DNA from 4 places in the Kocuria cellulosilytica genome. Region 2 is predicted to be linked to each of the others. Evidence: riboswitches for the same ligand, from Rfam matches in the RefSeq annotation. Region 2 holds a riboswitch; each other region holds the start of a gene.
The links. A riboswitch is a leader RNA that binds a small molecule or an ion and turns the genes downstream of it on or off. The one in region 2 is predicted to bind thiamine pyrophosphate.

Region 1 (7,061 bases), on a different contig from region 2:
GCGACCGCACCGCCGTCGACTCGCCGTTCGTGTACCGGCGGGCGGTGCACGGCGTGCTCGGCGACCACGACGAGACGCTGGGGGCCGCGGCGGACTGGGAGTTCGTGCTCCGCTTTCTCGAGACGTTCACCGTGGGACTGCTCCCCGCGCGCCCGCCCGGGGACGGCGAGCGGGCGGCGGGGACCTCCGCCGCGCAGGACGAGCTGGTGGTGCGCGAGCGCCGCCTGCGGCAGTGGAGCGCGGAGCACGGGATCGGCCTGCCGCTCTACCTGCGCCGAGCGGCCGCCCAGGAGGCCGCCGCCCTGCACCGGCGGCTGGACGCCGCCGAGGAGCTCGCGCACGAGCTCCTCGACGTGGTCCGGGAGCAGTCCCGGCAGATCGACCGGCTGGAACGGGCCGTGGCGGAGCGGGGCTTCCTCGCCTTCTGGCGGCGTGCGTGGCGGTCCCTGCGCGGCCGCTGAGCGCCCCGGACCGGCGCGCCGGTCAGCAGGTTGCTTCCCAAATTTCTGCACCGTGTGACATGCTTCACCATCAGGTGCCCGGGCCCGGGTGTGCGCGGCCCGCCCGGGACGCACCGTTCGCGCACCGTTCGCGCAGTGTTCGCAGCAGATGAGGAGTCGGGGCATGGGATGGCTTGATCGACAGCACTCGGTGGCGCCACCGGGATTCAACCGCTGGCTCATTCCGCCGGCAGCCCTCGCGGTCCACCTGTGCATCGGACAGGCCTACGCCACCAGCGTGTACAAGAACGCGCTGGTGGCGCACTTCGACGCGAGCCTCACCCAGATCGGCATCATCTTCTCCATCGCGATCGTCATGCTGGGGCTGTCCGCCGCCGTCTTCGGCACGTGGGTGGACACCGGCGGGCCGCGCAAGGCGATGTTCACCGCCGCACTGCTGTGGTCCGGCGGATTCCTGGTCGGGGCGCTCGGGATCTTCACCGAACAGCTCTGGCTCGTCTACCTGGGCTACGGGGTCATCGGCGGCATCGGGCTGGGCATCGGCTACATCTCGCCCGTCTCCACGCTGATCAAGTGGTTCCCGGACCGTCCCGGCCTCGCCACGGGCATGGCGATCATGGGCTTCGGCGGCGGCGCGCTGATCGCCAGCCCCCTCTCGGCGGCCCTGCTCAACTTCTACGACCCCGACTCCGGCACGCCGGGCTGGGTGGCGAGCGGGGACGCCGTCGGCAAGCTGTTCCTGACGCTGGCGGTCGTCTACCTCGCCTACATGCTCTTCGGGGCGTTCACCATCAGGGTCCCCGCCGCGGACTGGAAGCCCGAGGGGTTCGACCCGTCGAAGGTCAAGTCCAAGGCCCTCGTCACCAAGAACCACGTCTCGGCCCGCAACGCGATCCGCACCCGGCAGTTCTGGCTCGTGTGGATCGTGCTGTTCTGCAACGTGACCGCCGGCATCGGCATCCTCGAGCAGGCGGCCCCGATGATCCAGGACTTCTTCCGCCAGGCGGACGGCACCTCCCTCGTGACGGTGGCCGTGGCCGGCGGCTTCGTGGGCCTGCTGTCCATCGGCAACATGGGCGGACGCTTCGTGTGGTCCACCACCTCGGACATCCTGGGCCGCAAGCGCATCTACATGGTCTACCTCGGCGTGGGGGCGATCCTCTACACCGTGCTGGCGCTGTTCGGCTCGACCTCCACCCTGCTGTTCGTGCTGCTGGCCTTCGTGATCATCTCGTTCTACGGCGGCGGCTTCGCCACGGTGCCGGCCTATCTGCGGGACCTCTTCGGGACCTTCCAGGTGGGGGCCATCCACGGCCGCCTGCTCACGGCCTGGTCCGCGGCGGGCATCGCCGGGCCCCTCATCGTCAACGCGTTCCTCGACGCCCAGGGCACTCCCGGCGAGCTCACCTCGCAGGCGTACCAGCCGGCGCTGCTGACCATGGTCGGCCTGCTGGTCGTCGGCTTCGTCGCCAACCTCCTGGTGAAGCCGGTGGACGCCAAGTACCACGAACCCGCACCGTCCGGCACCAAGGCCCACGCGAAGGAGTCCTGACATGACCAAGGCACGACTGGCACTCGGGTGGGTCCTCGTCGGGGTCCCGCTCGCCTACGGAGTGACGGCGACCCTCATGCGGGTGACCGCGCTGTTCTACTGACGCGTGCACGGGGCAGGGGCGGACCGGGACGGTCCGCCCCTGCCCCGTGCACCGGAGAACAGCGGACGCCCACGGCGCCGCGGGGTGCGGGCCGGTGCGCGGGGACGCGGGAGGACCCGTGGCCGTTCCACCCCGATGGTGCGCTGCGTGTCCTGCGGTGACGACCGTGGCGGACCCCGGCGTTCACCGCGGGTGGCGCACATTCGACCATGGGTCCGGGACCGATGCCACAACGGGTGCCATCGAGTCCTCGGGGGTCGCCATGGACGTCGGACGCACTCTGCCGTGCAACCTGCTCGCCGCCGTGCGCTCCGGCCACGGCCCGAGACCGCCCTACAGCCTGCGCCGGCCCGTCGAGGACGTGCTGACCGACCCACCGGGGGCGCCGGAGGGAGCTCCCGGCGCACCGGGTTCCGCCGACCGCTCCTGAGCGCCGCCGGGCCGCGGCAGCCCGAGGTGCCCGCGCAGCGTGGAGGCGGTGTACCGGGTGCGGAAGAGCCCCCGGCACTGGAGCACGGGAACCACGTGGTCCACGAAGTCGTCGAGGGAGTCGGGCAGCCGGGGCGGCATGAGGTTGAACCCGTCGGCCGCTCCCGAGCGGAACCACAGCTCCATCCGGTCGGCGACGGCCTCCGGGGTGCCGACCACGGTGCAGTGCCCGCCCCCGGCGGCCAGCCGCCCCAGCAGCTGCCGCACCGTGGGCCGCTCGAGCGCCACGATCCGCAGGATCGTGGCGTACCGGCCCTGCGGCCCGGAGAAGCCCTCGAGCGGAGCCAGCCGCGGGACCGGAGCGTCCAGCTCCCAGTCGCTGCAGTCCTGCTGGACGAAGGCGGACAGCTGGGCCAGGGACTGTGCCACGGGCAGCAGGGCGTCCAGCTCGGCCTGCCTGGCCCGGGCCTCCTCCTCCGTGGAGCCCACCCAGGCCACCAGCCCGGGCATGACGGCCACGGACCCCGGGTCCCGCCCGGCCGCGGCGAGGCGCCGCTTCAGGTCCGTCGTGTACTCCCGGGCGCTGTCGAGGTCGTAGGCCACGGCGTAGACCCCCTCGGCGTGCCGGGCGGCCAGATCCCGGCCCGGGCCGGATGCGCCCGCCTGGAAGAGGACCGGTCGGCCCTGCGGCGGGCGCGGCACCGTCAGCGGACCGTCCACGCGGAAGTGCTCGCCGACGTGGTCGACCCGGGCGACCCGCTCGGGGTCCGCGTGCAGGCCGTGCCGGTCGCCGACCAGGGCGTCGTCGGACCAGGAGTCCCACAGCCGGAGGGCCACGTCCACGAACTCGGCGGCCCGGGCGTAGCGCAGGGCGTGCGGCGGCATCTCCGGCAGCCCGTGGTTGCGCGCCTCGGCGTCGAACATGGAGGTGACCACGTTCCAGCCGGCCCGCCCCCGGCTGATGTGGTCGAGCGAGGCCAGCATGCGGGCGGCGTGGAACGGCGTCCAGAAGGTCGTCGAGACGGTGCTGACCAGCCCGATCCGCTCCGTGGCGCGCGCCATGGCGGAGAGGGCCGTCAACGGCTCGAGGAACCACCGGGGCCCGTCCCCGACGTCGCCGGTGCTGTGCCCGTCGGCGAAGAACACGGCGTCGAAAAGACCGCGCTCGGCGGTGCGGGCGAGATCCTCCCAGTGGGCGATGTCCCCGAGCTGCTCCAGCGCGGAGTCCGGGTGCCGCCAGGCGGCCTGGTGGTGGCCCGCGCCGAAGAGGAAGGCGTTGAGGTGCAGCTGTCGCGGCGGGGTCCCGGCGGCCCCCATCAGTCGAGGACCAGTCCGCCGTCGACCACCAGGTTCTGCCCGGTGACCGAGCGCGCCCACGGTGAGGCGAAGAACAGGAGGGCGTCGGCGAACTCGGCCGGGGTGGTGACGCGGCCCAGCGGCGTGCCCGCCGCGATCTGGTCGAAGACCGCCTCGGGCGTGGCGGCGCTGGCGTCGGTGGTGCGCAGCAGCCCGCCGGAGGCCATGTTGACGGTGATGTCGTACCGTCCGAGGTCCTTGGCCAGGGTGCGGGTCAGTGACAGGAGCGCGGCCTTGGCGGCCGTGTAGTCGTGGTACGGCACCACGGGGTTCTGGAAGAGGTTCGTGCCGATGTTCACGATCCGGCCGAAGCCCCGTTCCCGCATGCCCGGCAGCGCCTGCTGGGTGGTGTTGAGCGCCCCGCGGACGCTGCCGGTGAACTGGGCGTCGAACTCCTCCCAGCGGATGCCCTCCGCCGTGGCGCGGGCGTCGCCGTTGAAGGAGAAGTCGGCCAGCGCGTTGTTCACCACCGTGCTGACGGGGGAGCCGAAGTGCTCCCGCGCCGCGCGCAGCATGTCCGCCACCTGCGCGGGGTCGGTCACGTCGGCGCGCAGGGCCACGGCCTGCTCGGGGCCGTACCGGTCCGCGAGCTCCTCCGCGGCCGCCTCGCTGGTCCGGTGGTTGACCACCACCTGCGCGCCCTGGGCCGCGAAGGCCTCGACGACGCTGCGGCCGAGGCCGCGGGCCCCGCCGGTGACGAGGACGGTCTGTTCTGCGATCTGCATGGGACTCCCTGGGATCAGGGCGAGGAGACGCGGGGGCCGGCCACGGCGAGCCCCGGCAGGACATCCCTTCGCCAGTACGAACTGGATCAGGTTCGACGGGTGTCATCTCAGCCGGCTCCTCGTGCGGTGCCGGCACCCCGTGTCACTGCGGACGAGTATAGGCACGCCGCTCCGGGATCCGCCCGTTGCCCGCGAACGGGCAGCTCAGGCGGGACGGCGGCCACCGGGGGCGTCGTCGCCGGAGGAGCGCGTCCCGTGCCCGAGGAAGCCGCGCAGCAGCGCGGCCGTGCCCTCGAGGTGTGCGAGGGAGGAGGCCCGGGCGGCCGGGGCGTCGCCCGCCAGGACGGCGTCGGCGAGCTCGCGGTGCTGGCGGTCGGAGTGCTCGAGGTTGACCGGCAGCAGGGGGATCCGGTCCAGCAGGTCGCTGGCCCGCGAGCGGACCTCCGCGACGGCGCGGACCAGGCTGGGGCAGCCGCCCAACTCGGCGACGGCGATGTGGAAGCGGGCGTCCGCGGGACGGTAGTCCTCCGGCGAGCTCTCCTCGACCTGCCGCAGGCACGCGAGCAGGTGCTCCCGGGCGGCCGCGCTGAGGGCCGCCGCCGCGGCCAGCTCCGCCGCGGCGGGCTCGACGACGGCGCGGAACACGAGCACGTCCTCGACGTCCGCGGGGTCCACCGGGGGGAGGGTCCCGTCCGGCAGGGCGGTGCGGCCGGTCACGAAGGTCCCGCCGTAGCGGCCGCGCACCACCTCCAGGACGCCGGCGGCCTGGAGCTCGTGCAGGGCCTCCCGCAGCGTGGCACGGGAGATCCCGAGCATCGCCGCGGTCTCCCGCTCGGGCGGGAGGCGCTCGCCCCTGCGGAACAGGCCGAGCCGGATCGAGTCGAGGATCCGCTCCACGGCCTCCTCGAAGGCGTTGCCCTGCCGCACGGGCCGGATGAGGGGGTGCTGGACCGGGTCGCTCACGGTGGCGCTCCTCCCTGCGGTGCGGCGGGCGCCCGCCGTGCCACGGTGCCGGCGGGCACCCGGCGGGCGCCCGCCGGGGTTCCGCCTAGCTGAGGTCGAGGGCGACCACGCCCACGGCGATCATCAGCGCGACGGAGACGAGGAAGCCCGCCGTCACGGCGATGAACGCCCAGGAGGGGCCCTGGCCGGAGTGCTGCGAGCTGGAGCGGTCGGAGGCGTCGTTCTGGTTCATGCTCCCCATTGTGCGTCATCCGCCCGCGGCCGTCAGTACGGCGCCCCGCCCCGTGCGCCGCCGGCGGACCGGGCCCCGGGGTCTTGACGGGGTGGAGGGCAGCCCACAGACTGTGACCACTCGCGCCATATGTCTGTTTTCAGACCTTTGTGGAACCCGGAGGGATCGTCCCATGCCCGACTCCCCAGCCCAGCCCGACCGCACCGACGAGTACTTCCAACACCGCCAGCTCCGCTCCGGCGCCGCCGGCTGGGTGCTGCTCGCGGGCCTGGGCATCGCCTACGTCATCTCCGGGGACTTCTCCGGCTGGAACATCGGGCTCTCCGAGGGCGGGTGGGGCGGGCTGCTCATCGCCTTCGTGCTCATGGGCCTCATGTACACCTGCATGGTCTTCGGCCTCGCCGAGCTCTCCTCGACCCTGCCCACGGCAGGGGCCGGCTACGGCTTCGCCCGCCGCGCGCTGGGCCCGCTCGGCGGCTTCGCCACCGGGATGGCCGTGCTGATCGAGTACGCCGTGGCCCCGGCGGCGATCGCCACGTTCATCGGCGGCTACATCGAGGCGCTGGGCCTGTTCGGGATCACCAACTCCTGGCCGGTGTACCTCGTGACCTACCTCGTGTTCATGGGCATCCACATGTACGGGGTGGGCGAGGCCCTCAAGCTGATGTTCGGGATCACCGTGATCGCGGTGCTCGCGCTGGGGGTGACCGTCGTCGCGCTCGTGCCGCACTTCGACGCCGCCAACCTCTTCGACATCGTCCCGGACGACGCCGTGGGGGCGAGCACGTTCCTGCCCATGGGGTACGCGGGGGCGATGGCGGCCCTGGTGTACGGGATCTGGTTCTTCCTGGCGATCGAGGGCGTACCGCTGGCCGCCGAGGAGACCGCCGACCCCCGCCGCGACATGCCGCGCGGGATCATCGTGGCCATGGCCTTCCTGCTGGTCTCCGGGGCGCTGATGCTCGTCCTCGTCCCCGGGGCCGCGGGCTCGGAGGCGATGAGCACCTCGGACAACCCGCTGCCGGAGGCCATCCGCGCGGTCGCCGGGGCGGACAGCGTCATGGCGAACATCGTGAACTACGCGGGCCTGGCCGGGCTGGTCGCGAGCTTCTTCTCCATCATGTTCGCCTACTCACGGCAGCTCTTCGCCCTCTCCCGCGCCGGGTACCTGCCCCGGTGGCTCTCGCTGACCGGCAAGCGCAGGACCCCGTGGGTGGCCCTCATCGTGCCGGGCACCATC
Region 2 (7,061 bases):
GCTGGTGCCCTCGGTCTTCTACTTCGCCCTGGTGCTCCTCACCGGCGGCTGAGCCACCGGCCTCCGCGTACGGATGTGCCCCCGGTCCTGCCAGGACCGGGGGCACATCCGTACGCGGAGAGGGCTCAGGCGGCGACGCCCACCTGGATCAGGGTGTTCCAGGGGTCCTCGAAGCGCAGCACGGCGCCGTCGTGCCGGGTGGGGACCCGGTGGTCCGCGAGCCGGGCCTCGAGGGCCGCGACGTCGTCCGCGCCCGGCAGGTCGATGTTGACCTGGCCCAGCCCGAGCGAGGCCGCGCGCGGGCCCGCCCCGGCGCTCTGCCAGGTGTTGAGCGCGATGTGGTGGTGGTAGCCGCCGGCGGCGATGAACAGCGCGGAGCCGATGTCGCTCATCACCTCGAAGCCGAGGACGTCCACGTAGAACTGCCGGCCCAGCGGGATGTCGCCCACCTGCAGGTGGACGTGGCCCAGGGTGGCGGGCGGCGCCGCCGGGCGCTGCCCGTCCTGCGGGACCAGGTGCTCCTGCAGGAAGCCGTTCGGGTCCAGCGGGTTGGAGGCCAGTGTCAGGAGACCGTTGGCCTCCCGCCGCCACGTGTCGCGGGGGCGGTCGGTGTAGAGCTCCACGCCGTTGCCCTCGGGGTCGTCGAAGTAGAAGGCCTGGCTGTAGAGGTGGTCGGCGCTGCCGGTGAAGGAGCGGGGCGCCACGGTCGCCACGGACGCCAGTGCCGCGGCCAGGGCGGGCTCGTCCTCGAAGACGACCGCGGTGTGGAACAGCCCGGCCTGCCCGCGGCGGGCCGGCGGGAGCTCCCTGACCTGGCGCAGCCGCACCACCGTCCGGCCGTCCCGGCCCAGCACCGCGGTGTCCCCGGAGTGGGCGAGCACGTCGAGGGTGATGGCATCCGAGTAGTAGGCGACCATCGTGTCCAGGTCGGAGACCAGCAGCTCCACGGCGCCCATGCGGGTGCCGGCGGACAGCAGGTCCTCGGCGGGGCGCCTCGTCAGGCTCTCGGGGGCGGGGTTCTGGGGAAAGATCGGCATCTCGGGGTTCTCCGTCGGCGTGGGCGGCGCATTGGTTGATGTGTCCCCAATACTAGCCCGAGAAGCTTTCCGAAGCAAGTAAATGGTCGGTGGGACTCCCGGCGGCCCCCGGTCACGGGCGCGGGCGCCGTGACCGGGCCGCCGCGCCGCCCGCGCTCGCCGCGGCCCGAGCCGTGGCAGACCCGCGTGGCGGACCCGTGGCCGGAGGGCCGGTCAGAGGACGAAGATCAGGGCGGCGATGACGCCCAGGATCACCAGGAAGACAATGCCCCAGGCCTTGAGGTTGTCGGAGTCGTCCTCCTCGGGCTCGGCCGGGCGCGGCGGCCAGCCGCCCGGACCGGGGCCGAACACCGGTCCGGAGGGTCCCTGCCCACCCGCTCCCGGTCCTGCGGGCGCCCCCTGCTCGGCGCCGTGCCCGGGAGTGCCGTACTGAGGGGCGCCGTAGCCGGGTCCGCCGTATCCCGGTGCGCCCGGACCGGGAGCCCCCTGGCCGGGGTACTGCCCGGGCGGCGGGGGAGCCGGCGTCGCGGGGCTCACGCCCCACCGCGGCGCCTCGGGCGGGTCCGCGGGCGGGGCCTCCGGCGGCGGCGACCCTGCGCCGGGACCGCCGGTCGCGGGCGGTGCCGGGGCGGGCGGCGGTCCCGCGACCGGGCCCGGCGCCGGCAGGGCCTCGCCCGAGAGCACGGGGCCGTCCTCGCGGTGGCCCTTCTCCGCCTCGGTCAGCAGGGTCACGAACTGCTCGAGCGGCTCCGAGCCGTCGTGCTCCCGCGCCAGGAAGCGCTCGGCGCGGCGGCGGACCACCTTGTAGACGCGCCCGTCGTCGGGAACGCCCAGGTCCCGGGCGGCCCGCGCCACGGCGAGCGGGGGCTGCTCCGGCAGGGGGTTCGTGCCCCACTCCAGGAGCCCGGTCAGCAGCGGGCGCTCGAGCACGGAGGACAGCGCCGCCCGGGCGCCCGGCACCCGGGTCAGCTCCAGCAGCCCGCTCGGCGGGGCGGACGGGCACCCCGGCACGTCGCTGGGCAGCCGGGCCGCGCGCTCCAGCCAGAAGGTGTCGCCGAAGAGGGTGGCGAGCAGCACGGCGGCGGCGAGCCGGTCGTCGCCCGGCGCGGCGTCCTCCGGGGCGCCCTGCTCCCAGTGGGTGCCGAGCGCGCGGCGGGCGGGCTCACCGGCCAGCCGGACGCGCAGCTGCACGTCCTCCGGGCCGCGGGCGGTCTCCGCGGGACGCTCCACCGCGTGCCGCACCTGGGGATCGAGCTCGGGGTCCATGGGCCACTCCTCCGTCGTCGTCCGTGGGTCCATGCTCTCAGAACGTGCTGAGCGCAGGCGGGGAGCCGGGAAGGGATCAGGCGGGGAGCAGGCTGCGCAGCTGCCCCGCGGCGACCCGGGGATCGGGGGCCTCGGTGACGGCGCGGACGACGACGACGCCGCGCGCCCCGGCCGCCAGCACCTGCGGGAGCCGCGGCTCGTCGATGCCGCCGATCGCGAACCACGGCACGGGCAGGACCTCTGGGCCCGCCGCGAGCCGGGCCTCCGTGAGGTCGGCGACCGCGCGGACGAACTCCAGGCCGGTGGCGGGGCGCCCCGGCTTGGTGGGGGTGGCCCAGACGGGGCCCGTGCAGAAGTAGTCGACGTCCGGGTCCTCGAGTGCCTCCCGGGCCTGGCCGAGGTCGTGGGTGGAGCGCCCGATCAGCACGTCGGGGCCCAGCAGCTGCCGGGCCTGCGCGGGGGAGAGGTCGTGCTGGCCCACGTGGAAGACGTCGGCACCCACGAGGGCGGCGATGTCGGCGCGGTCGTTGACGGCGAACAGGGCGTCGTACTCGGCGGCGACCCGGCCCAGCAGCCGCAGCGCGGCGATCTCCTCGTCCGCGTCGATGCTCTTGTCCCGCAGCTGGACGATGTCCGCGCCCCCGGCGTACGCCGCGTGCAGGAACTCCTCGAGGTCGCCCCGGTCCCGGCGGGCGTCCGTGCACACGTACAGCCGGGCGGCGTGGAGCGCGGCCGCCCGGGGATCGTGCAGGGAGGAGTCAGTGGGGACGGAGTCGGCGGGGACGGAGGCGGCACGGGTATGCTGGGTCACACGCTGATGATAGGTCAGCGGTTCTGCGGGAGCCCCACCGGGGGCTGAGAGGGCGTCCAGCGCCGACCGCCACACCTGATGCGGGTCATGCCGCCGTAGGAAAGGACAGCCCGAGTGACGTCTGCGCACCCCGTCCCGGCGACCGCGCCCCATCCGCTGGTCGAGCAGCCCGTGCACGTCCGGGCCGACGTCGTCGTGGTCGGCGCGGGGGTGATCGGCCTGGCCACCGCCTGGGAGCTGCGCCGCCGCGGCCGCTCCGTCGCCGTGGTGGACCCCGAGCCGGGCTCCGGCGCCAGCCGCGCCGCGGCCGGGATGCTGGCCCCGGTGAGCGAGGTGCAGTACCAGCAGGAGCCCCTCTACCCCCTCATGACCGCCTCGGCGGCCGAGTACCCGGCGTTCGTGGCCGCCCTCGAGCAGGCCGCCGGCGGGACGGTGGGCCACCGGGCCACCGAGACCCTGGTCTGCGGCGTGGACGCCGCCGACCGGCAGGCCCTGGCGGACCTCCGCGAGCTGCAGGCCCGGCACGGCATGACCGTGGAGCAGCTGAGCCTGCGGGCCGCCCGGGCCCTCGAGCCGGCCCTGAGCCCCCGGCTGTCCGCCGCGTTCCGGATCCCCGACGACCACCAGGTGGACCCGCGCGGCCTCGTGGCCGGACTGCTCGCCGCCCTCACCGCCCCGGAGCCCTCGGAGCCTCCCGGGTCCGCTCAGCCACCGGAGCCCCCGGCATCCCCTGGGCGGTCGCGGTTCCCGGGCCCGGCGGAACCCCCCGAGTCCCCGCGGTCCCCGGAGGGCGCCGGGCCCGCCGGCTTCCCGGGCGGGCGCGACGGCGGGCCGGCCCGGCTCGTCCACGGCCGCGCCACGGGGCTGCGCCGCAGCGCCGAGGGCGCCGTGACCGGCGTCCGCCTGGCCGACGGCGGGATGGTCTCGGCGGCCTGGACCGTGCTCGCCCCGGGGACCGGCCTCGGCGACCTCGAGGAGCTGCCGGAGGGCTGGCACCCTCCCCTGCGCCCGGTGCACGGGGACATCCTGCGCGCCCGGGTCCCCGCCGGTGCGCCCGAGCTGCTCGAGCGCACCGTCCGCAGCCTGGTGCACGGGACGCCCGTCTACCTGGTGCCCCGCACCGACGGGACCGTGGTGATCGGGGCGACCTCCCGCGAGGACGACCTCGCCGGCCCCAGCGCCGGCGGCGTGTTCCGGCTGCTGCGCGACGCCCAGGCGCTGGTGCCCGGTGTCGCCGACCTCGAGCTCGTCGAGGTGCTGGCCCGCGCGCGGCCCGGCACCCCGGACGACATCCCGTACCTGGGGCGGGTCCGCGACCCGGACGGCTCGCCCGTGCCGGGGCTCGTGGTCTCCACCGGCTACTTCCGCCACGGCGTCCTGCTGGCCCCGCTGGCCGCCCGGCTCGCCGCGCAGCTCGTCGTCGGCGGCGCCGGACCGGATCCCGGCGCCGACGCCGAGCACCTCGCCACCACCGACCCGCACCGCTTCGACCGCCCCGTCGAGGCCCGTCGAGGGGACCCCGCCCCGGCCGCCGCCGGGCCCGGCCCCGGGAACAGGAGCACCCGATGACCGCCATCACCCTCAACGGCCGGCCGCACACGGCGGCGGAGGACGCCACCGTCGTCGACCTCGTCGCCGAGACCGTCGGCCGCGCCCTGGGCCCGGACGGCGCCCCGCGGGACGGCGGCCGCCTCGGCGTCGCCGTGGCCGTGGACGCCGCGGTCGTCCCCCGCAGCCGCTGGGCCCGCACGCCCGTGGCCGAGGGCCAGGCCGTCGAGATCATCACCGCCGTCCAAGGAGGCTGACGTGACCCACCCGCACCCCCACCCCGTGCACGACCCGCTGGTGCTCGACGGCACGGAACTGTCCTCCCGGCTGATCATGGGCACCGGAGGCCTCAGCTCGCTGCACACCCTCGAGCAGGCGCTGCTGGCCTCCGGCACCGAGCTGACCACCGTGGCCCTGCGCCGCTACGCCCCCGGCCAGGGGGACTCGCTGTTCGCGATGCTCGAGCGCAACGACATCCGGATCCTGCCCAACACCGCCGGCTGCTACACCGCCCGGGACGCGCTGCTGACCGCGGAGCTCGGGCGGGAGGCGCTCGAGACCGACTGGGTCAAGCTCGAGGTCATCGCCGACGAGGACACACTGCTGCCCGACGTGGTGGAACTCCTCGACGCCACCGAGCAGCTCGTGGCCCGCGGCTTCGAGGTCTTCGCCTACACCTCGGACGACCCCGCCGTGGCCCGGCGCCTCGAGGACCTGGGCGCGGCGGCGGTGATGCCCCTGGGCGCCCCCATCGGCACGGGCCTGGGCATCCTCAACCCGCACAACATCGAGCTCATCGCCTCCCGAGCATCGGTGCCCGTGGTGCTCGACGCCGGGATCGGCACCGCCTCCGAGGCCGCCCTGGCCATGGAGCTGGGCTGCGACGCCGTGCTGCTCGCCAGCGCCGTCACCCGCGCCCAGGACCCGGTGGCGATGGCCACCGCGATGCGCCACGCCGTGCTCGCCGGCCGGCTCGCCGCCGGGGCCGGGCGCATCCCCGCCCGCCGCCACGCCCACGCGTCCTCGCCCATGGCCGGGCGGGTCGGCACGGACGCCCCCGACGACGGGCCCGCCGCCGGCCCGGCCGACGTCCCGCGCGGTGACTGGGCGCCCGTGGGGGAGCGGCCGTGAGCCCGCTGCCCCCGCTCGTGGCGCCCGGCCCCGAGCTGACCCGCGAGGAGCTCGAGCGCTACGCCCGGCACCTGACCCTGCCCGGGATCGGGCCGCTCGGCCAGCGGCGGCTGGGCCGCGCCCGCGTGCTCGTCGTCGGCGCCGGGGGACTGGGCGCCCCGGCCCTGCAGTACCTCGCGGCGGCGGGGGTGGGGACCATCGGGATCGTCGACGACGACGTCGTGTCGCTCTCCAACCTGCAGCGCCAGGTGGTGCACACCACCGCCGACGTCGGCCGGCCCAAGGCCGTCTCCGCCGCCGAGGCCGTCACAGCGCTCAACCCGCTGGTCGAGGTCCGCACCCATCCCGTCCGGCTGGACGCGGACAACGCCGTGGACATCGTCCGCGGGTACGACCTCGTCCTTGACGGCGCCGACAACTTCACGACCCGCTACGTGGTCAGCGACGCCGCCGCCCTGACCGGCACCCCCTGCGTGTGGGGCTCCATCCTGCGCTTCGAGGGTCAGGTCAGCGTCTTCTGGGCCGGGCACGGGCCCACCTACCGGGACCTCTACCCCGAGGCCCCGCCGGACGGCGAGGTGCCCAGCTGCGCCGAGGGCGGGGTCTTCGGCATGCTCCCCGCGACCATCGGCTCGGTCATGGTCACCGAGGCCGTCAAGCTGATCACCGGCACCGGGGAGCCCCTGCTCGGGCGGGTGCTGCTGCACGACGCGCTCGCCATGACCTGGCGCGAGATGCGGCTGGCCCCGGACCCGGACGCCGCCCCGGTCACCGCGGTGGCCCGGCCCGCCGCCGGCTGCGCACTGCCCGGGGCGGACCCCGCCGAGACCGTCGGGGCGGCCGAGCTGGCCCGGCTGCTCGAGCGCCGCTCCCGCGGCGAGGCGTCCTTCGCCCTGGTGGACGTGCGCGAGGACTGGGAGCGGGAGCTCGTGGCCATCGACGGCGCCGTGCCCGTGCCCCTGCAGGAGATCCTGGACCGCGGCGCGGACGCCCTGCCCTCGGAGGCCCGCGGCGCGGACCTCGTGCTGCACTGCAAGGCCGGGGCCCGCTCCGCGACCGCGCTCGCCGCGCTGCGGCCCTTCTACGCCGGGCGGGAGGAGCGGGTCCGTCACCTCGAGGGCGGGGTGCTCGCCTGGGTGGAGCAGGTGGCCCCGGACCAGCCGGTCTACTGAGGCGGTCCGCCGCGCTCTCCTCCTTCCCTGGGCGAACGACCGGGTCGGTACACCACTCCGGACGAGATGACCGTCTGTGACGTCGTCGTGACACCC
Region 3 (7,061 bases), on a different contig from region 2:
CGGATCGACCAGCGGATCGAGGAGGACGCCGTCCGGCGGCGGCGGCGCGCACCGGGGCGCGGCACGCGCATCCGCGTCACGCGGCAGCGGAAGGTGCCCGCCGGCGCCCCCGCGGGCACGACCGCGGGCGCGACCGCGGTGTCGTCCGCGACGTCGCCGACCCCGGCCGTCCGGACCGGCCCCGACGGAGGGAACGAGCACCGATGACCGTGAACCTGACCCTGCTGGTCGTGATGGGCGTGCTCTACGCCGTGGGCGTGTACCTGCTGCTCGAGCGCTCGCTCACCCGCGTGCTGCTCGGGCTGATGCTGCTGACCAACGGCACGAACCTGCTGATCCTGCACGCCGGCGGGGAGGCCGGCTTCGCGCCCCTGTACGACGCGTCGATCGCCGCCGAGAACTACAGCGACCCGCTGCCCCAGGCCCTCATCCTCACCGCCATCGTGATCTCCCTGGCCGTCACCGCGTTCCTCCTGGGCATGATCTACCGCTCCTGGGTCCTCGGGCGCCGGGACGAGATCCAGGACGACGTCGAGGACCGGCGCGTGGCCCGGCAGTCCTCCTACGACGTGGAGAGCGACGCCGACATCCCCGCCGACACGACCGAGTTCGACGACGTGCCCCCGCCCCGGGACCCGGAGGAGTCCCTCGAGGCCCCCGGCGTGCTCGGCCCCAGGAGAGGGAGGAACCGGTGACCGTCAACCTCGCCCAGCTGGCGCCGCTGGCCGTCATCATCCCGTTCCTCGGCGCAGCCCTCAGTCTCCTGCTGCTGCGGCGCAACGCCCTCCAGCGCACCGTGGCCATCGGCTCGCTCGTGCTCACCCTCGCGGTCGAGGCCCTCGTGCTCGTGAGCACGTGGGACGTCGGCCCGCAGGCGGTCCACCTCGGCGGGTGGGAGTCGCCCTGGGGCATCGTCATGGTCGTGGATCAGCTCTCGTCCCTGATGCTCGTGGTCTCCACGGTCGTCTCGCTCGCCGTGCTGGTCTACGCGAGCGGGCAGGGGGTGGCCGACGGCGACGAGGAGGGGCCGATCTCGATCTTCCACCCCTCGTTCCTCATCCTCGTGGCGGGAGTGTCGAACGCCTTCCTCGCCGGGGACCTGTTCAACCTCTACGTGGGTTTCGAGATCCTGCTGACCGCCTCCTACGTGCTCATGACGATGGGCGGGACCGTCCAGCGGATCCGCACCGGCGTGACCTACGTGGTGGTCTCGGTGATCTCCTCGGTGCTGTTCCTCATCACCATCGCGATGATCTACGCGGCCACGGGCACCATCAACATGGCCGACCTCTCCGTCAAGCTCGAGGGCCTCCCGGTGGGCACCCAGATGCAGCTGCACCTCATGCTGCTCATCGCGTTCGGCATCAAGGCGGCGGTCTTCCCGCTGTCCTTCTGGCTCCCGGACTCCTACCCCACGGCCTCCGCCCCGGTCACCGCGGTGTTCGCCGGCCTGCTGACCAAGGTGGGCGTGTACTCGATCATCCGCACCGAGACGGTGCTGTTCCCCGGGGACCGGCTCGACGACCTCCTGATGTGGGTCGCGCTGCTCACCATGGTGGTCGGCATCCTCGGCGCGCTCGCGCAGATCGACATCAAGCGCATGCTCTCCTTCACGCTGATCAGCCACATCGGGTACATGATCTTCGGCGTGGCCGTGGGCACCCAGGAGGCCCTCTCCGCCACGGTCTACTACGTGGCCCACCACATCGTGATCCAGACGAGCCTGTTCCTCGTGGCCGGGCTGATCGAGCGCCGCGGCGGATCCACCAACGTGGACCGGCTGGCCGGGCTGGCCCGGATCTCCCCGCTGCTCGGGCTCCTCTACCTCGTGCCCGCGCTCAACCTCGGGGGGATCCCGCCGTTCTCCGGCTTCCTGGGCAAGGCCGGCCTGCTGCAGGCCGGCGTCGACCGGGGCGACCCACTGGCCTACGCCCTGGTCGCAGGGTCCGTGGCGGTGTCCCTGCTGACCCTGCTGGCCCTGATGCGGGTGTGGAACCGCGTGTTCCTGCGCGCTCCCGAGGACGCGGAGTACCCGGACCCGATCCTGCTGGCCCCCGTGCCCGCAGGCTCCCGGTTCCTGCTCACCTCGGGAGCCGTGGACCACCAGGCGGGCCGGTTCGCGGGCAAGGGCGACGTGCGCCTGATGTCCCCCTCGATGCTCGGCGGGGCCTCGGCCCTCGTCACCGTGGGGGTGGCCCTCACGGTGTTCGCCGGTCCGCTGTTCCAGCTCGCGGACAACGCCGCGGAGAACCTCGTCCGCCCCGAGCGCTACGTCGAGGCCGTGCTGGACCCCGAGTCCGCGCCGCGGCCCGTCGTGGAGGAGGCCCCGTGACCCGGCCCAAGAACTCCCTGCTCGTCGAGCTGCCGCTGCTGGTGTGGCTCGTGGCCGTGTGGGGCGCCCTGTGGGGCGACTTCGGTCCCGGCAACCTGCTGATCGGCCTGGTCCTGGCCCTGCTCGTGACGTGGGTGCTCTACCTCCCGTCCGTGCAGCTGTCCGGCCGGTTCAACGTCCTCCAGTTCGCGGTCTTCGCCGTGACCTTCGTGTGGCAGGTCGCCAAGGCGAGCGTCGAGGTGATGCTCATCGCGATCCTCGTGGGGCCGCGCGCGCGCAACGCCGTGGTCGGCGTGCGCCTGCGCACCCGCTCGGACCTGCTCTTGACGGCCACCGGGCACACCATGACCCTGATCCCCGGCTCGCTCGTCGTGGAGGTGGACCGTGCCGCCGGGACGCTGTACTTCCACGCGCTCAACGTCCGCAACGCCGAGGAGGCCGAACGGTTCCGCCGCTCCGCGCTGCGGGTGGAGGCCGCCTGGATCAGGATCATGGGCACGCCGGAGGAGCTCGCCGCGCTGCGGGCCGAGCGCCGCGGGGGAGGACCCGCCGGCACGGACCACAGGGACAGCGCCGCGATCGGCTCCCCGGTCACCGCGAGCCAGCAGATCGTGGGCGGCCGCCGCGACGACACCCCGGCCGATCCCCCGACCGGCGCCCCGACCGACGCCCCCGAGGAGGACCGCCCGTGATGGAGATCGCCGTGGCCGTCGCGGCCGTGCTGCTCAGCGCGGCCGCGGCAGGCACCCTGTACCGCCTCGCCAAGGGTCCCTCCCTGCTGGACCGGGTGGTGGCCACCGACGTGCTGCTGGCCGTCGTCGCGGCCGCCCTCGCCGTGGAGATGGCCTACCACGGGCACCTCAACAACCTGATCCTCATGGTGATCGTCTCCCTGGTCGGCTTCATCGGCTCCGTGACGGTGGCCCGCTTCGCCACCCAGACCGCCGAGCACGGGCGGTGAGCGCCGTGCTGGACACCGTCCTGGACGCCGCCGCGGCCGTGTGCCTCGTGGTCGGCGCGCTGATGTCCCTCGCGGCCGCGATCGGCCTGGTCCGCTTCCCGGACCTGCTGACGCGCATGCACGCCGGCACCAAGCCGCAGGTCTTCGGGCTGCTCCTGATGCTCACGGCGGTCGCCCTGGAGAACCGTGACCCCGTCATGATCCCGCTCATCCTCCTCGGCTGGATCTTCCAGCTGCTCACCGTGCCCGTCTCGGCGCACATGGTGGGACGGTCCACGTACCGCTCCAAGCACCTCAACCGGAACACGCTCACGCAGGACGACCTGCAGGAGGTGCTCAACCGGGCCGGGAAGAGCGCCACGGAGAGCGCGGCGGAGGGCACCGTGGAGAATGCCGCGGGGAGCGCCGCCGGGAGTGCCCCCGGGCGCGCCGCCACGGCGACTCCGGCGCCGAGCGCGGACGGCCGGCGAGCGGACGGACAGCAGACTGACGGATCGACGGGGACGCGTTAGGCTGGTCGGGATCGACAGGGCGCACTCGCGTCCCCCGGACGACAAGGAGCAGCACTCCATGAACGACAAGGTCATCGAACTCCTCGGCACCGGCGCCTCGCTGGGCGGCGTGGTCCTCTCGCACAAGGTGCTCGGCTCGGTCTGGACGCGTGTCACGGGCAACCCGCCGCCGGCCAAGAACCCGGACCCCAGCGAGACCTGGACGGCCATCATCATCTGGTCCGTCATCACCGGCCTGGTGGGCACCGTCATCAAGGTCGCCGTGCACCGGCAGGTCGCGAAGATGGAGAACAAGTCCCAGGAGAGCCCCAAGGCCTCGAGCCAGGCCGAGGTCTGAGCGCAGGGGAGCACCTCGTGAGGGGCTCGTCCGGTCGCACACCGCAGCGGTGTGCGACCGGACGAGCCCCTTCGTCGTGCTGACCCCTTCGCCGTGCGGCCCTCTTCGCCGTGCGGCCCTCTTCGCCGTGCGGCCCCCGCACCGCGGGGGCATCCGGGACCAGCACGGCGGCGTGCGGAAGGAGCACCGCAGCGTCGCGGCGGGATGCTGGTGCCTGCCGACGTGCGCGGGCGGCCGGGCGGCGGGGTAGACTCGGTGGCACTGAACGACAGGGGAGCGCCCCGCCCGGGACACCGGCGTGGCGCTGAGAGTGCGGATCGCCGCAGACCCTCGAACCTGCTCCGGTTAGCACCGGCGAAGGGAGTCGAGCATCTCAGGGGTGTTCCCCGGGAGCGCGCCACCGGCGCGGCCCGGAGGAACCCCGTCCCCTCCTGGCACCGACGGCTCGCTGAGCCCAGGAGGAACCCACCGTGAACACCACCACCCACCGCCCCGCCCGCCGCCCCGGCACGTCCGGCGCCTCGTCCTGGCGCGTCGTCGACATCGTCGTGGCCGCAGTCCTCGCCGCCGTGTGCGCGGTCGTCTTCTGGGCGTGGTCGAACCTGCTCTACCCCGTGGTCGGCACGGCCGCGGTCGCCTATCCGCCCGCCGTGGGCCTGATCGCCGGCGGCTGGCTCGTGGCCGGTGTGCTCGGCGGACTGATCATCCGCAAGCCCGGTGCCGCGCTGTTCTGCGAGCTGCTCGCCGCCGTGATCGAGAGCTTCCTGGGGACCCACTTCGGCCTGCTCGTGGTCCTCTCCGGCCTAGTCCAGGGCGTCGGCGCCGAACTGGCCTTCGCCGCCTTCCGGTACCGCCGCTTCGACGCCCTCGCGGCGGCTGTCGCAGGCGCCGTGAGCGGGATCTTCCTGGGCGTGCACGAGAACATCCTCTACAACTACGAGTGGGCGCTCGGCCACCAGGTGGTCTACGTGCTCCTGGCGGCCGTCTCCGGGGCGGTGCTCGCCGGCCTCCTCATGCACGCCGTGGTGCGGGCGCTCGCGGGCACCGGCGTCCTGCAGGGCCTCGCCTCCGGGCGGGCCGTGCGGCGATGACGGCGCCCACGGCCCAGCGCCGTGCGGTGCCCGCCGCCCGGGGCGCGCGCGTCGAGGCCCGCGGCTTCGGCTGGCACCACCCCGGGCGGGACACGGCGGCGCTGCACGGACTCGACCTCGTGCTGGAGCCGGGGGAGCGGGTGCTCCTGCTGGGTCCCAGCGGGGCGGGCAAGTCCACCTTCCTGCACGCCCTGGCCGGGGTCCTCCACGACGACGACGGGCAGTCCGGGTCCGGCGAGCTGCTGCTCGACGGCATGCCGCCGCACCGGGCGCGGGGCCGCGCCGGGCTCGTGCAGCAGGACCCCGAGTCCCAGGTGGTGCTGTCCCGGATCGGCGACGACACCGCCTTCGGCCTCGAGAACCTCGCGGTGCCCCGGGAACAGATCTGGCCGCGGGTGCGGGCGGCGCTCGACGACGTGGGCCTCGACCTCCCGCTCGGGCACTCCACCGCGGCCCTGTCCGGCGGACAGAAGCAGCGCCTCGCGCTCGCCGGCGCCGTGGCCATGAGCCCCGGGCTGCTGCTGCTCGACGAGCCGACCGCGAACCTGGATCCTGCCGGCGTGCGGCAGGTCCGTGACGCCGTGGTGTCCTGCCTGGACCGCAGCGGTGCCACGCTCGTGGTCGTGGAGCACCGCGTGGCCGTGTGGGCCGAGGTCGTGGACCGCGTCGTGGTGCTCGGCCACGACGGGGGCATCGCCCACGACGGGTCCCCGGAGCAGGTGCTCGGTGCGGCGGCCGACGAGCTCAGCAGGGCCGGGGTGTGGGTCCCCGGCCGGGTGCCGGCCACGCGCGCGCCGGCGCGCCCGCCCGGGCAGGAGCGTCCGGAACGGGAGCGTGCCGGGCACAAGCGCTCTGGACGGGAGCGTGCCGGGCAGGGGCGTTCCGAGCAGTCCTGTCCTGAGCAGGAGCATCCCGAGCGGGAGCGTGCCGGTCAGGAGCGTCCCGCGCAGGACGGTCCGCTGCTGAGCGCCGACGGTCTGTGCGTCTCCCGCAGCCAGCCCTCGGCGCGCCGGCTGCGCGCGCGCCGCCGGGCGCGGCGGCGCGGACGCACCCCGGAGGACGCCGCCGTGGGACGGGACCTGCCCACGGCGGTCGACGACGTCAGCCTGAGCCTGCACCGTGGCCGCGCGCTCGCCCTGACCGGCCCCAACGGCGCCGGGAAGTCCACGCTGGCGCTGACGCTGGCGGGCCTGCTGGCCCCCGTGCGCGGCACCGTCACCGCGCACCCGCGGCTCGACCGCGGGGCAGGTCCCGATCCTCTCGAGTGGAGCGGCCGGGAGCTCGTGGCCCGGGTCGGAACGGTCTTCCAGGAGCCCGAGCACCAGTTCCTGCGCGCCACCGTGCGCGCCGAGCTCGAGCACGGGCCCCGGCTGGCGGGCGCCCCGGCTGCCGAGCGGCAGCGGCGCACGGACGAGCTGCTCCGCCGGCTGCGGCTGTCCCACCTGGCCGACGCCAACCCGTTCACCCTCTCCGGCGGCGAGAAGCGGCGGCTGTCGGTGGCCACGGTGCTCGCCACGGACCCGGACGTGCTGGTCCTCGACGAACCCACGTTCGGCCAGGACGCCCTGACGTGGGCGGAGCTCGTGGACCTGCTCGTGGAGCTGCTCGACGCCGGCACCTCGGTCCTGGCCGTGACGCACGACGAGGACTTCGTGCGGGCGCTCGGCGCCGAGGTGCTCGAGCTCGGGACGCCCGGACCCTGCACTCCCGTGACCCGTCTTCTCGAGGCCTGCGCTCCGGAGCAGCGGGTCCCGGAACCGCACGGGCCGGGGACTCGCCCTCCCGCATCCGGTGCCCTCGAGGCCTCCGCTCCCGAGCCGCACGTCCC
Region 4 (7,061 bases), on a different contig from region 2:
GGCGGCGCCGTAGAAGCCCAGGACCGCGGTCACGAGCGCCACGAGGCCCCAGCGCCGGTCGGCGCGAGGGTCGTGGCCGGGAGGTGCGGGGGGGGAGTCGTCGAGAGCGGACGGAGTGGAGGTCACACGCCGATCCTAGGCGATGCCTCCTCCGGCCCTCCCGGTCCCCGGCGGGAGGAACCCGGGAGGACCCGGGGAGGACGCCGGGCGCGTCACGGGAGGTCGCAGCAGGACCGCGGGACGAGCGCGGGAGGGTTGCGGGCCGTGACAGGACCAATCCGGCCCGGACCGGGACGTCTGTGAGATACTGGCCACGGTCGAGCCCGCCCGTACGCGGGATCTCGGCCCAGTCGGACTTCGACCCCAGGTCGGCAGGACCCGCGGCTCTCATCGGATTGAGCGCGTCCGCCGCCGGCTCAAGACCGTTGCCCTCGTGAGCAGCGGCTCGAAGCCCCGGACTGGCTCGTTGCCGTCCCCGCCCGTTCGCGAGGTGTGCGGGACGCGACGGGTACGCACAGGACTTCTGGCCGCCGCGTGGACCCCCACCGGCGATACGCCGACCAAGCCGCCGCGGGGACCGGGTACGGACGGCGTACCGCGGCAGGAGCACAGCTGTATATGGATGCCGAACAGGAGAACCAGGTCGGGGCGCAGGACGCCCTGGACGCTGGTCAGCAGAACACATCGCACGACGCGCCCCGGGACCTCCCGATAGCGGAGGAAACGGTGCAGGACCCCGCCCCCGAGGCCCCGGCCGACGCGCCGGGCACCGGGTCGGACGCTGAGCCGATCACGGAGCCGGGCACTGAGCCGGTCGCCGCGTCGGTCGCAGGGCCGGACGCTGAGCCGGTCGCCGCGTCGGTTGCAGAGACAGACACCGAGCCGGTCGCCGATCCGGACCCTGAGCCGGACAGGGGCGCGGACGCCGGGACCGACACCCTCGACGTCGCGCCGGGGACCGCTGTTCCCGGTGACGAGCGACCCGGAGCGGTGGCCGAGGAGGCCGCCGCGCCCGGGCACCCCGCGCCGGGCACGCCCGGTGCCGAGGAGGCCGCCGAGGGCGTCGAGCCCGCCGGTGAGGCGGAGGACCTGGGCACCGGGGCGGGCACCCCGGTCGAGGACCCGACGAGCGGTCGCGGCGAGGGCCAGCACACCGACGCCGTGGGTGCCGGGAACGAGGCCAGCGACGACCGGAACGCCGGCAACGGGAATGCCGACGCCGGGGGTGCCGGGAACGGGGCCACCGGCGACCGGAACGCCGGCAACGGGAATGCCGACGCCGGGGGTGCCGGGAACGGGGCCACCGGCGACCGGAACACCGGCAACGGGATCGCCGAGGCCGAGGGCGCGCGGAACGGGACGACCGACGACGAGAACACCGGCGACCGGAACGCCGACTACGAGGGCACCGACGACGGCGAGGGCAGCGACGGCGACGAGCCGCGCACGGCGCTGTCCGCCGCCGTGGCGGCGACCTCGCTGATGTTCCACGCCCCGGACCTCGACGAGCTGCGCGAGGCCGCTCAGCAGCGCGCGGCCCGCCGCCGCGAGGCGCGGCGCCGCCAGCAGGAGGAGAACGCCTCCGCCGAGGACCCGGGCGACGGTCCCGAGGAGCAGGACACGGCCGAGCTCGCCGACGAGGGCGAGGAGGCCGGACAGGGCTCGGGCGGGGGCACCACCAGCCGCCGGCGCCGTCGCCGCCGCCGCGGCGAGGTCGACATGGAGCTCGTGGGCGGCAGCGACGACGACCCGCCCAACACCGTGACGCGGGTCCGGGCGCCGCGCGCCGCGGACTCCGCCACGGTCGACGAGGTCGTGGCCGTGAAGGGCTCCACGCGGCTCGAGGCCAAGAAGCAGCGCCGGCGCGAGTCCCGCCAGACCGGCCGCCGCCGCCAGGTGATCACCGAGGCGGAGTTCCTGGCCCGCCGCGAGTCCGTCGAGCGGCAGATGCTGGTGCGGCAGAAGGACAACCGGATCCAGATCGGCGTCCTGGAGGACGGCGTCCTGGCCGAGCACTTCGTCTCGCACACCCAGCAGGACTCCCTGATCGGCAACGTCTACGTGGGCAAGGTGCAGAACGTGCTGCCGTCCATGGAGGCCGCGTTCATCGACATCGGCCGCGGCCGCAACGCCGTGCTGTACGCCGGCGAGGTCAACTGGGACGCGTCGCGGCTCGAGGGCGGGCCCCGTCGGATCGAGGTCGCGCTGAAGTCCGGGGACTCGGTCCTGGTGCAGGTCACCAAGGACCCGGTCGGGCACAAGGGGGCGCGGCTCACGAGCCAGATCTCCCTGCCCGGCCGATACCTGGTCTACGTGCCGGGCGGGTCGATGACCGGGATCTCCCGGAAACTGCCCGACGTCGAGCGCGCCCGGCTGAAGAAGATCCTCAAGGACCGGCTGCCGGACGGGGCGGGAGTCATCGTGCGCACCGCCGCCGAAGGGGCCTCCGAGCAGGAGCTCACCCACGACATCAACCGGCTGCGCGCCCAGTGGGAGCAGATCCAGGAGCGGGCCGGCTCGACGAAGACGCTGCCGCCCGAGATGCTCTACGCGGAACCGGACCTGACGATCAAGACCGTCCGCGACGTCTTCAACGAGGACTTCACCACCATGGTCGTCCAGGGCGACGAGGCGTGGGACAACATCGAGGCGTACGTGACCTACGTCGCGCCGGACCTGCTCGACCGGCTCCAGAAGTGGGACGAGGACGAGGACCTGTTCGTGAACTACCGCGTGGAGGAACAGATCCAGAAGGCACTCGAGCGCAAGGTCTTCCTGCCGTCGGGCGGCTCGCTCGTGATCGACCGGACCGAGGCGATGACGGTGGTCGACGTGAACACCGGCAAGTTCACCGGCTCCGGCGGCAACCTCGAGGAGACCGTCACCAAGAACAACCTGGAGGCGGCCGAGGAGATCGTCCGGCAGCTGCGGCTGCGGGACATCGGCGGGATCATCGTGATCGACTTCATCGACATGGTGCTCGAGTCCAACCGGGACCTCGTGCTGCGCCGACTGGTGGAGTGCCTCGGCCGGGACCGCACCAAGCACCAGGTGGCGGAGGTGACCTCGCTGGGGCTCGTGCAGATGACGCGCAAGCGCATGGGCACCGGCCTGCTCGAGGTGTTCTCCGAGCCGTGCGAGCACTGCGCCGGTCGCGGCGTGGTGGTCCACGACCACCCGCTCGAGGGCCGGTCCGGCGGCGCCACGGGCGAGTCGCGCGACCAGCGGCCCAACCGGACGGAGCGCAAGCGCGGCCGCGGGGGCCGGGGCGAGCAGCAGCCGGCCCGGACGGAGCAGCGCTCCACCGAGCCGGACCCCGCGGAGAAGGCCAAGGCCGAGGCCGCGCGGACGGCGTTCGCGACCATCGCCGCCGCCACCCACCACGAGGAGGCCGTCGTGGAGGAGCCGGCCCGTGCCGAGGAGACCGCCCCGCCGGCGGAGTCCCGGCCCGAGGGCTCGGGGCGCTCGCGGAAGAAGCGGCGCGGCAAGCGCAGCCGCAACCGCGGCCAGGGCGCGGACACCGCCGCCGAGCAGCAGCCGGGGACGGGGGAGGAGCCCGCTGCTTCCGCACCCGAGCAGGTCTCCGCCGAGGAGACGCCGGCAGGGCAGGGCTCACGCCTGATGATCAAGGGCGAGGTCATCGAGCTGCCGCAGGGCCACGCCCCTGCGGAGGAGCCCGCCGAGGCCCGGCCGCTGAGCCTGGACTCCCTCGCGGAGGCCTTCGAGCACTCCGCGCCGGACGCGGCCTCCGCTCCGCGGGAGCCGGCCGGCACGACGGGCGCCGCTGCGCGGAACACGGCCGCACGGGACACCGCCGCACGGGACACCGCCACGGAGGACGCCCGGGCGGGTGCCGCCGAGCAGCAGAGCGAGGGGCGCGCGGGCACGGCGCCGCAGGCTCCCGCCCCGGAGCAGCCGCGGGCGGACGTCGAGCCGGCGCGCCCCCGCCGGCGCTCCCGGCGGGCCTCGGCACCGGAGGCCCGCCCGGGCGAGGCCGAGGTGACCGCCGGGCAGGCGGCCACCGCGGAGGGCGCCCGGCACGAGGCCAAGGCCGTCGCCCAGCGCTCCCCGGAGGAGACCTCGGGCCGCGCGCCGACCGTCGTCGGCGTGGGGGTCAAGGCGGAGGACCTCACCAGCGGCCGGCCCGCCGAGCGCGGCTGAGCCGCCCCCGCGAGCAGCACGACGGAGGACCCCGACCGGTACTGGTCGGGGTCCTCCGTCGTCGTGCGCTCCGCCTCCCTGTCGGGCCGGGCACGGCGCGAGTAGCGTGGTGGCACGACACGCGGGCCGGCCGACCGGGCCGATCCGTCGGATCCCCGGCCCGCAGCCCCGAGGGGACAGTCATGAACAACAAGCAGATCGTTCTCACCGCCGGCCGCGAGCTCTTCGGCGAGCGGGACGCCTCGGCCATCGACCGGCACTGGGCCCCGGACTACCGGCAGCACTCCGCGCTCGCGCCTGATGGCACGGCAGGACTCCAGGCGATGTTCCGGCAACTGCCCGAGAACTTCCGATTCGAGCCCCTGCGGGTGCTCGAGGACGGCGACATGGTCGCGGTCCACTGCATCTACCACGGGTTCGGCCCCGACCCCACGGCAGCGGTGGACGTGTTCCGCGTGGCGGAGGGAAAGATCGCCGAGCACTGGGACGCCCTGGCGCCCCTGCCGGGCGGTTCCGCCGGGACGCACCGGATCGGCGGACCACGGCAGATCACCGGGCGCGAGCGCACCGGCGCGAACAAGGCGGCGGTGACCGAGTGGGTGCAGGAGCGGCTCATCGGCGCCGACCGGGACGCCCTCGAGGAGCTGGCCCGCGACCCGCGCTACGTGGAGCACGGCCCCGGCCCGGACGACCCGCTCGCCCGGCACACCCTGCACCGGGTGCTCGGCGAGGGCGACCTCGTCCTCACCGTCACCGAAGCCCTGCTCGGTCCCGGCGACGGAGGCGCCGAGCCCGGCGACCGCGTCCCGGCCGGCTGCTACGACCTGTGGCGGGTCTCGGACGGCCGGATCCTCGAGCACTGGGGGGTCTGCCAGCCCGTCCCGGAGCGGATGCCGCACGGCAACGGCTTCTTCTGAGCGACAGGACGTCTCCACGAGCCCGATGGTGCCGGGCCGTGGGGAGCCGATCACCGGTGTGCCCCTCCGCCCGGGCGCAGCCCCCGAGGGCGGGACGACGGAAGCACTCCGAGCGCCGCGGCCGGGGCCCTCCGGCGTCCCGGCGCACCTTCTGCGACTACACTGGCAGGACACCTGACACGGGGTGCCGCGCGAGCGGCTGAGAACACACCCGTCGAACCTGATCTAGCCAGTACTAGCGAAGGGATGTCGCAGATGCGCGATGCCGTACCCACGTCCGCCGGAACACCGGGAGCCGTCCGGCCGGTACCACCGGACCCCGCGCTCGCCGAGGACGCCGCCGCGGCCCTGGAGGACCTGCGCTCCGCGGCGCCGCTGGTGCAGTGCATCACCAACGCCGTGGTCACCAACTTCACGGCCAACGCGCTGCTCGCCGTGGGCGCGTCCCCGGCGATGACCGACATCCAGGGCGAGGGCGGGGTCTTCGCGGAGCTCGCGGACGGCCTGCTCGTCAACACCGGCACGCCCACCGCCGAGCAGCGCGGCGCCGCCTACGAGGCCGTCGGGGCCCGGCACCGCGCCGGCCGGGCGTGGGTCCTCGACCCCGTGGCGGTGGGCGCCCTGCCCGTGCGCACCGCGCTGGCCCGCGACCTGCTCGAGTTCCGGCCCGCGATCGTGCGCGGCAACGCCTCCGAGGTCATGGCCCTCGCCGGCGGCGCCGGCGGGCGGGGCACGGACGCCACCCACGGGGTCGAGGCCGCCCGTGACGCCGCCGCCGCGCTCGCTGAGCGGGCCGGCTCGGCGGTGGCCGTGTCCGGGCCCGTGGACCTCGTGCGCTTCCCGGGCGGCACCGTCGTCCGCGTCCCGCACGGCACGCAGCTGCTGACCCGCATCACCGGCGGGGGCTGCGCCCTGGGTGCCCTCATGGCCGCGTTCACCGCCGTGCGCACGGACCGGGGCGCGGCGGCCGTGGCGGCCACCACGGTGTACACCCTCGCGGCCGAGGACGCGGCCGCCGAGGCCTCCGGGCCCGGGTCCTTCGCCGTGGCCCTGCTGGACCGGCTGCACGCCGTGACGCCGGAGCAGGTGGCCGCCCGGGCGGAGCTGGTGCGCGAGGAGGTGGCCCGGTGAGCCCTCGCCTCGATCCCGCGGCCCTGGCCCTGCACCTCGTGACGGACACCGCCCTCAGCGCGCCCCGGCCGGTCCCGGACGTCGTGGCCGCCGCAGTGCGCGGGGGCGCCACCATGGTCCAGGTCCGCGCGAAGGACGCCCCGGTCCGTGATCTCGTCGCCCTGCTGACGGCCGTCGCCGAGCGCGTGGGCCGGCAGGTCCCCGTGCTCGTGGACGACCGCGCGGACGTGTACCTCGCCGCCCGCGCGGCCGGCGCCCCCGTGGCCGGGGTGCACGTCGGGCAGACGGACCTGCCCGTGGCGCTCGCCCGGCGGATCTGCGGCCCCGACGCCGTGCTGGGCCTCAGCGCGGCCACGGCCGAGGAGCTCGACACCGCCTCCGCGCTGCCCGCCGGCACGGTCGACTACCTGGGCGTCGGGGCGGTGCGGGCGACGCGCACCAAGCCCGACCACCCCGAGCCGCTGGGCGTCGAGGGCTTCGCCCGCGCGGCGGCCCGCACCTCCCTGCCCTGCCTGGCCATCGGCGGGGTGCAGGCCGAGGACGCCGCCGCCCTGCGCGCCGCGGGCGCCGCCGGGCTGGCCGTGGTCTCCGGGATCTGCGCCGCTGCCGACCCCGCGGCCGCCGCCGCCCGCTACGTGCGCGCCTTCGGCGCGGCGCCCGCCGAGGAGGTGGCCCCGTGAGCGCACGCGTGCCCCGCGTCCTGGCCGTCGCCGGCACCGACCCCACGGGCGGGGCCGGCCAGCACGCGGACCTCAAGTCGATCGCCGCGATGGGCGGCTACGGGATGAGCGCCGTCACCGCCGTCGTCGTGCAGAACACCGTGGGCGTGCGCGCCATCCACGTCCCGCCGGT

Region 1: it holds a riboswitch for thiamine pyrophosphate, as region 2 does, so the genes downstream of both, RCG67_RS12615 (3-oxoacyl-ACP reductase) here and RCG67_RS14115 (FAD-dependent oxidoreductase) in region 2, are expected to answer to the same signal.
Region 3: it holds a riboswitch for thiamine pyrophosphate, as region 2 does, so the genes downstream of both, RCG67_RS04050 (ECF transporter S component) here and RCG67_RS14115 (FAD-dependent oxidoreductase) in region 2, are expected to answer to the same signal.
Region 4: it holds a riboswitch for thiamine pyrophosphate, as region 2 does, so the genes downstream of both, thiM (hydroxyethylthiazole kinase) here and RCG67_RS14115 (FAD-dependent oxidoreductase) in region 2, are expected to answer to the same signal.

What each region holds. Positions count from the first base shown of each region.
Region 1 is NZ_JAVFWZ010000008.1:81,474-88,534, forward strand. Features, by position in the region: gene RCG67_RS12600 (glycosyltransferase) at 1-461, shown strand, start outside; gene RCG67_RS12605 (OFA family MFS transporter) at 625-2,013, shown strand; gene RCG67_RS17640 (MFS transporter small subunit) at 2,015-2,116, shown strand; gene RCG67_RS12610 (LLM class flavin-dependent oxidoreductase) at 2,450-3,862, opposite strand; gene RCG67_RS12615 (3-oxoacyl-ACP reductase) at 3,862-4,626, opposite strand; TPP riboswitch at 4,673-4,776, opposite strand; gene RCG67_RS12620 (FadR/GntR family transcriptional regulator) at 4,831-5,589, opposite strand; gene RCG67_RS12625 (hypothetical protein) at 5,675-5,821, opposite strand; gene eat (ethanolamine permease) at 5,994-7,061, shown strand, end outside.
Region 2 is NZ_JAVFWZ010000010.1:67,708-74,768, reverse strand. Features, by position in the region: gene madM (malonate transporter subunit MadM) at 1-52, shown strand, start outside; gene RCG67_RS14130 (VOC family protein) at 126-1,037, opposite strand; gene RCG67_RS14125 (hypothetical protein) at 1,251-2,303, opposite strand; gene thiE (thiamine phosphate synthase) at 2,380-3,054, opposite strand; TPP riboswitch at 3,130-3,233, shown strand; gene RCG67_RS14115 (FAD-dependent oxidoreductase) at 3,229-4,683, shown strand; gene thiS (sulfur carrier protein ThiS) at 4,680-4,919, shown strand; gene RCG67_RS14105 (thiazole synthase) at 4,921-5,793, shown strand; gene moeB (molybdopterin-synthase adenylyltransferase MoeB) at 5,790-6,965, shown strand.
Region 3 is NZ_JAVFWZ010000002.1:320,304-327,364, reverse strand. Features, by position in the region: gene RCG67_RS04085 (Na+/H+ antiporter subunit A) at 1-207, shown strand, start outside; gene RCG67_RS04080 (Na(+)/H(+) antiporter subunit C) at 204-695, shown strand; gene RCG67_RS04075 (Na+/H+ antiporter subunit D) at 692-2,332, shown strand; gene RCG67_RS04070 (Na+/H+ antiporter subunit E) at 2,329-3,024, shown strand; gene RCG67_RS04065 (MrpF/PhaF family protein) at 3,021-3,293, shown strand; gene mnhG (monovalent cation/H(+) antiporter subunit G) at 3,290-3,805, shown strand; gene RCG67_RS04055 (DUF4235 domain-containing protein) at 3,864-4,142, shown strand; TPP riboswitch at 4,403-4,522, shown strand; gene RCG67_RS04050 (ECF transporter S component) at 4,613-5,233, shown strand; gene RCG67_RS04045 (ABC transporter ATP-binding protein) at 5,230-7,061, shown strand, end outside.
Region 4 is NZ_JAVFWZ010000003.1:43,120-50,180, forward strand. Features, by position in the region: gene RCG67_RS05330 (vitamin K epoxide reductase family protein) at 1-126, opposite strand, end outside; gene RCG67_RS05335 (Rne/Rng family ribonuclease) at 619-4,161, shown strand; gene RCG67_RS05340 (nuclear transport factor 2 family protein) at 4,344-5,078, shown strand; TPP riboswitch at 5,249-5,342, shown strand; gene thiM (hydroxyethylthiazole kinase) at 5,334-6,209, shown strand; gene thiE (thiamine phosphate synthase) at 6,206-6,889, shown strand; gene RCG67_RS05355 (bifunctional hydroxymethylpyrimidine kinase/phosphomethylpyrimidine kinase) at 6,886-7,061, shown strand, end outside.